3 regions of the Heliomarina sp. genome follow, and region 2 is predicted to be linked to each of the others. Evidence: riboswitches for the same ligand, from Rfam matches in the RefSeq annotation. Region 2 holds a riboswitch; each other region holds the start of a gene.

Region 1 (2,197 bases), on a different contig from region 2:
GGGCCGGTCGATCGGAACTGCCCGGTTACCGGGCGTTTGGGATCAGATCAGCGCCGGGGGCGCGCGTGCAGAGATATTCGGATTGCCCGCCTGCGCGGCAATTGTCAGGTCCGAAAGCTGCGCCAGATCGGTCGAATAGCGCAGCTGACCCTCAGCCAGTTCGGGGCGCATATCCGGCGCCTCGGGCAGCAATCGGCAGAACGGGCAGCGATGCTCATGGGCACCCTCAAGGTCGCCGCAGATGTCATCATAGCTGAGCCCGAGGCCGAGAGCGGCCATCTCGCGCGCGGGTTCGTCGCGGTCGGGCGCCATGAGGTGAGCAGACAGGACACTGACCAGCGCGATCAGGATCGCGGCAAGGCTTGTCAGCAGGAAATGGGCCGGTCTGCGAGTCATGTCGCCGATGTAGCGCGGATTCCCGCCGCAGGGGAAGAGGGCTTGATGCGGTGCATTGGCGCGGCGGATCCCGGCACAACACGCCCTAATTTTGGTCAACCGATCCTGCCGGCCGCAATTGGGCGATTTCGCAGTTGCCTTTAGGGACGGGCTTGGGCATTTTCGTGGGGCAGCCCTCTTGCCGGACTTTTACCGCGCCCTTGACGCGCCGGGTCCAAGACTGCCTGCGCCGACTGAGCGACCATCACATGGCAGTCACCTTTCTCCGTCACAATGAAAAAAAATCGCCCCGGCGGCCGCCGCTAGATATTGACACCCCACCCGTCACTGACACAATATGCTGTAGCTTTGGTGCTCACGAGGTGACTCGTCAGCAAAGAGGGAAACCGGTGAGAATCCGGCACTGCCCCCGCAACTGTAAGCGGCAAGCCAAGGCCCGAAACCACTGGAATTCACGTTCCGGGAAGGCGGGCCAAGGCGATTGAGCCGCGAAGTCAGGAGACCTGCCAAGGCGGCGAAGATGACGACCACGGACGGTGGGTCCGGGAGGGAAGACAGGGGCAAAAGCGCCTCTCTTCGAGTCCCGACTCAGACGGCTCTGAAAATTGGCAAGGGACCAGACAATGACGATCACAGTGTATTCCAAACCGGCATGCGTACAATGCACCGCAACCACTCGTGCGCTGGACGCACGCGGGCTGAACTACGACGTGGTCGACCTGACTCAGGACGCCGCCGCTATGGAACGGGTTCAGGAAATGGGCTATCGTCAGGCTCCGGTCGTGATCGCCGGGGACGAGCACTGGGCCGGGTTCCGTCCGGACATGATCGGACGTCTGTCGTAAATTTTCCGGATGGGGATTCTAAGCCATGAGCGGGCTTGTCTTTTTCTCTTCGCGATCGGGCAATACCCGGCGCTTCGTGGAAAAGCTTGACCTCGCGGCGGACCGAATCCCCATTGACGAGACCGAGGCTTTCCCGGATATCCGCGCGCCTTACGTTCTGATCTGCCCGACATATGCGGATGCGCATGGGCGGGGCGCGGTGCACCGGCAGGTGATCCGCTTTCTGAACGCTCCTGAACGTCGCGCCCCGCTGCGCGGCGTCATTGCCGGGGGAAACCGGAATTTCGGCGCGACTTTCGCGCAGGCGGGCGGTGTCATCGCCCGCAAATGCAATGTGCCGGTGCTCTACCGTTTCGAGCTTGCCGGAACCGATACCGATATCGCCCGCGTCAAGGCCGGGCTTGAGACATTTTGGGGACAAGAATGCTCGATTCCAGCCTAACCGCGAACCTCGACTTTCACGCGCTGAACGCGATGCTGAACCTCTATGACGAGGACGGCAAGATTCAGTTCGATGCCGACCGCAAGGCGGCGCGTCAGTATTTCCTTCAGCACGTGAACCAGAACACCGTGTTCTTTCACTCGCTCGAGGAAAAGCTCGGTTATCTCGTCGAGGAAGGTTACTACGAAGGCGCCGTGCTTGAGCAGTACGAGCCGACCTTCCTGCGCAAGATCTGGGATGCGGCCTGGGCCAAGAAATTCCGCTTTCCCGCCTTTCTAGGAGCTTACAAGTATTACACCTCGTACACACTGAAGACATGGGACGGGCAGCGTTACCTTGAGCGGTTCGAGGACCGTGTCGTCATGGTCGCGCTGACGCTGGCGCGGGGCGACGAAACGCTTGCGCTCAAGATCATGGAAGAGATCATCGACGGACGGTTCCAACCCGCGACGCCGACCTTTCTCAACGCCGGGAAAAAAGCACGAGGCGAATTCGTCTCCTGTTTCCTGCTGCG
Region 2 (2,197 bases):
CGCCCCAGATCAGCAGGGCCACGCGGTGAACGGGTTTTTCGTGGCGCGCGATAGCTTCAGCCCATGCCATTGCGATGGCATCGTGCCAATCGTCCACGCCTTTGCGGTAATCCCCCGAGGCATCGCGGACCGGCAGGTCGAATTCGCGGATGACGGTGGCGGGATCGTCGAGCACCTCGGCGCAGATCTGCTGGCGCAGGTCGGCCAGATCGGCCTTGTCCGGGCCTTTGCGGGGGATCAGGATAAGGTCGGCCTCGCGCAGGGTGCGGCGAGCCTCTCCGGTGACATGTTCGGGATTGCCGGTGCCGATACCGATCAGGAAAAGATGTTCCATGCCATGCAAAAGCCCCGGCGCCTGCGCGACCGGGGCTTCCTTTCTTCAGGGTTTGGCCGGTCTTCAGGCCGCGTTGTAGAGGCGGCGGGTGACGAGGCCGGATTTTTCAAGGCCGCGCAGCGACTTGGCAACCCAGAGAACGGCGAGATCGGCGATCGGTTCGATCAGCACGACGGTCATGTAGGCGACACCGAAGGTGGCAACCGAGGCGAAGGTTTCCGCGCCGACACCCTGGCCGTAGAAGGCCCAGAAAGCGACCCAGGCGACAATACCGCCCTGGTAAGCCACGGAAAGCTTCAGCACGTCGCCGTAGCCGAGGTCCACATAGGCGACGCCCTGCGGCAGCACCTTGCGCGCGATGGCGTGGATCGCGAAGAGCGGCACCAGCAGCGTGGTGACATTGACGAAGTACATCGGCAGATCGGTCGGGGCGAAGAACATGCCCTGGATCGCGAGACCGCCTGCAAGGCCGACCGCTGCCGGGCCAGTCCCGAGAAGCAACAGGAGCGTGGTACCGAGGATCAGGTGAACTTCGGACACGCCGACCGGGAAATGCGGCAGGATTTCGAAGAAGACCAGCACGGCCACGACAGCAAGGGCGGCCCGGGCGACAAAGGAGGGCACCGCGTGAGTCTTGAGGTCATCCGCGATCATCTTGAGCGAATAGCCCGCCGCTGCGGCCGCTGTGCCATAGGCCAGCGCCATTTTTGCGCCATGCACGATGCCTGGTTCGATATGCATTTGTCGTCTCCTTCCGCCAACCCCGGCGATTTTGCGGGCCTTGAGGCCCAATTGGTTTCATACGGCAGGTTTCCTGACTCGCGGCTATCGGCCCTGTTCTTCCTTCCCGGCGGCATCGCCAGTGGATCGCTGAACAGGCACACCGCTTACAGTTGCGGGGGCAGTCGGGGCCTTGCACCCCATTCCCTTTTAACCCTCAAGCAAATGAGAGCACCGTTTCGTGACCATTGGCCAAATCATGCCTTCAGGTCAAGGAAGAAACAGTTAAGAGGCGGTTGCCAGAGCGCCGTAGAGGATCAGCGCCGGGGCGGGCCCCGGGTCATTGGCGAAACGCTCAGCCAGACCGGCGACTGTGGAGCGCATCAACTGCTGATCCGGGGTCGAGACGGATTCGGCCAGAAGCGCGGGTGTGTCGGGCGGCAGGCCCGCGCCGGTCAGTAGATCGGCGAGGCGCGGAAAAGTCCGTTTGCCCATGAAAACGACGGTGGTTGCCAACGGATCGGCCAGCGCGGCAAGGTTCAGATCCTCGGGCAAGGCCCCCGAAACATCGTGGCCGGTGACGAATTGCACGCGCCGCGCGGTCAAGCGGCGGGTCAGCGGGATCCCGGCTGCAGCGGCGGCGGCGCAGGCAGAGGGGATGCCGGGAATGATCTCATAGTCGATCCCGGCCTCACGCAGGGCGATCAACTCTTCCTCGAGCCGGCCGAACATGCCTCCATCGCCGGATTTGAGCCGCACCACGCGGGCGCCGGTTTTCGCGTAATCGACCAGCAGGCGGCTGACGTGGTCCTGTTTCGGCGAGGGTCGCCCTGCCCGCTTGCCGACACCGACCAGATCGGCACCGCGCCCGGCATGGGCAAGGATCGGCCCCGAGGAAAGATCGTCGAACAGGATCGCATCGGCACGCTTCATCCGGTCCACCGCCTTGAGCGTCAGAAGCTCCGGGTCACCGGGGCCGGAGCCGACAAAGCTGACGAACCCGGTCATGCGGACCTCGCGATCAGGTGAAAGAAGGTTCCGGTGACACGGCCCTTGATTGACCCGGTTTCCGGTACCGTGGCGCCTTCGGCATCGGTGACATGGGCCAGCGGTGCATCCGGTTCCTCGAGGATCGTGGAATAG
Region 3 (2,197 bases), on a different contig from region 2:
CAACGCGGCGATCTTCGTCATTGGTTGCAACCCAGACCTCCGTCAGTTTCTCCAGATCGTAATCGACACCTTCGACCGCGTCCTTGTGGACCAGCCATGTTGTCTGAACTTCGGTCTGCTGCGGTCCGATCGGCGTCACACGGAACGTGATCGAGTGATCCGGAAGGAAATGGTTCCATGTCGTCGGGTAGTGGAACTTGAGCAGAGAACCCGCGTCATCGAAAGGCACGCGACCAAGGCGACGCCGGACCGCGATGTCACCCGACATTGTGTAACTTTTCGCACCAACTTTCAGCGGCATGCGTGCCAGGCGATATTGCCCCGCGGTGTCAATGTGAAAGCGCGACGGAAGATTTGCGTTTTCGCAGCGATCGAAATGGGCTGCAAGTGCTGGCGGCGTTTCTCCCTCTTCGACGCCGGTCACGGCCGGATCATCTGGGAAAGTACGGCAAAGCGCCGGATGGTTGCCGCCGCAATGGTAGCATTCACGGTTGTTTTCCCAGACCAGCTTCCAGTTACCTTCCTCGACAATCGTACTTTGATACGCGATCTTGGCATCGGAAAGATCGTGCGGCGCGAGATAAGGCTCGGCCAGGGTCGCGAAGGCGTCGAAATCCGGTGCCTGATCCGCAAGGCAGATGTAAACCAAGCCGGCCAGTTCCCGGCAATGGATCGGCTTGAGGCCATATTTCGACGCGTCGAAATCTGGACCCATATCCCGCGCCCAGAGTAGTTTTCCATCCAGTTCGTAGGTCCATTGGTGGTAGGGGCAGACCAGTTTCGGCACGTGACCCGAAGCAGCCTTGCAAATTATTGAACCGCGATGCCGACAGGTATTGTGAAAGGCGCGGATCACGCCATCCTGGCCTCGGATGATGACGATCCCATAAGCGCCGATCCGATGCGTGACATAGCTGCCCGTTTTCGGCAGAGCGCAGGCCGGAACGGTGTAAAGCCAATCGCGACAAAAGATTTCCTGAATATCCAGAGAGAAAATTTCCGGATCGCTGTAAAATGCTTGCTCCAGCGAGAAGCCGGGCTTGCGCCGGGATAACAGGTTACGCGTATTGGCCTCTGCGTTCATGGCCGAACTCCGAATTCCGGGCGCAGGGCCCGATTGCATGTTGTTCTGCGGATGGCGCATGGAAACGGACCGCCTTACCGAGGATACCGGCATGGCAAAGCGCCGCCTCCACCGCCCCCCGCGGTTTGACGTGATATCAGGCTGGTTTCCGGACTTGGAAAACCCGGACATGTCCGGTGTTTCGACGCCTTCCCAAGGGTCTCCTCCCCAGTGGCCAATGTCGAAACCAGCGCTTTCCTTACCGTTGCGGGGGCAGTTCCGGATTTACACCGGCTTCCCAATTCTCGGTCTTGCGACCGCACCCAATATCTGTCGGGCACCCTAGCCTGAAATATGCGAATCCGACGTACGATTACGACGTCGTATTGCGCGAAACAGACTTGATGGAAATTTTTGGGCTGCTCATTTCCTTGCGTGTGTTTAGAAAGTTCAGGCCTGACCTCATCTGTGAGCGCGACCTGACGCAGGGGCCATTTTGTGACACCACTGATCCCCGTGGCTTGGCAATTTACCTGACCACGAAATCTGCATGCAAGGCGCCAGCCGCTTTAAGGCTTTTGAGAATGTCAATCATATCTCTTGGTGAAACGCCGAGGGCGTTGAGGCCGGACACCACCTGAGAAAGGGAGGTGCCTTCAGGGACTTCAGCCAGAGATACGCCGGGCTCTTCTTCAAGTGCGGCGCCTGTCCGTGGAATGACAATCGGAGCGGCATCGGTAAAAGGATTCGGTTGAACGACGAGAGGCGCTTCTTCTATACGCAGGGTCAGGTTGCCTTGCGACACGGCCACCCGTGAAAGCCGGACGTCATCGCCCATGACTATCGTCCCCGACCGCTGATCGACGACCACCCTCGCCTTGCGTTGGGGTTCGACCAGAATGTTTTCGATGCGGCCAATGGCGTGAGCTGTCGATGCGGTTCGGGTGGCTCCGATATCGAATTCCACGGTGCCGGAATCCCGCATCACCGCGACGGTGCGCCGAAACTCCCGGTTGATCGCGCTTTCAATCCTTCCGGCCGTTGTGAAATCCGGGTCTCGCAAAGCGAGCCTTATGGTCGAAAGTGAGCCGAGTTCAAAATCGATCTCGCGCTCGATCCGGGCGCCAGAGGGAA

Evidence for each region. Region 2 has a riboswitch for cobalamin ahead of ACU0FH_RS22765 (energy-coupling factor ABC transporter permease). Riboswitches for the same ligand answer to the same signal wherever they lie in the genome.
Region 1: another riboswitch for cobalamin. It lies ahead of nrdH (glutaredoxin-like protein NrdH); the one in region 2 lies ahead of ACU0FH_RS22765 (energy-coupling factor ABC transporter permease).
Region 3: another riboswitch for cobalamin. It lies ahead of ACU0FH_RS03980 (aromatic ring-hydroxylating oxygenase subunit alpha); the one in region 2 lies ahead of ACU0FH_RS22765 (energy-coupling factor ABC transporter permease).

Annotation. Positions count from the first base shown of each region.
Region 1 is NZ_JBRBUI010000008.1:148,190-150,386, forward strand. Features, by position in the region: gene ACU0FH_RS01475 (hypothetical protein) at 43-396, opposite strand; cobalamin riboswitch at 729-921, shown strand; gene nrdH (glutaredoxin-like protein NrdH) at 1,020-1,241, shown strand; gene nrdI (class Ib ribonucleoside-diphosphate reductase assembly flavoprotein NrdI) at 1,267-1,683, shown strand; gene nrdE (class 1b ribonucleoside-diphosphate reductase subunit alpha) at 1,665-2,197, shown strand, end outside.
Region 2 is NZ_JBRBUI010000054.1:974,893-977,089, reverse strand. Features, by position in the region: gene cobF (precorrin-6A synthase (deacetylating)) at 1-334, opposite strand, end outside; gene ACU0FH_RS22765 (energy-coupling factor ABC transporter permease) at 398-1,075, opposite strand; cobalamin riboswitch at 1,122-1,308, opposite strand; gene cobA (uroporphyrinogen-III C-methyltransferase) at 1,340-2,062, opposite strand; gene ACU0FH_RS22755 (cobyrinate a,c-diamide synthase) at 2,059-2,197, opposite strand, start outside.
Region 3 is NZ_JBRBUI010000016.1:137,646-139,842, forward strand. Features, by position in the region: gene ACU0FH_RS03980 (aromatic ring-hydroxylating oxygenase subunit alpha) at 1-1,084, opposite strand, end outside; cobalamin riboswitch at 1,207-1,405, opposite strand; gene ACU0FH_RS03985 (flagellar basal body P-ring protein FlgI) at 1,593-2,197, opposite strand, start outside.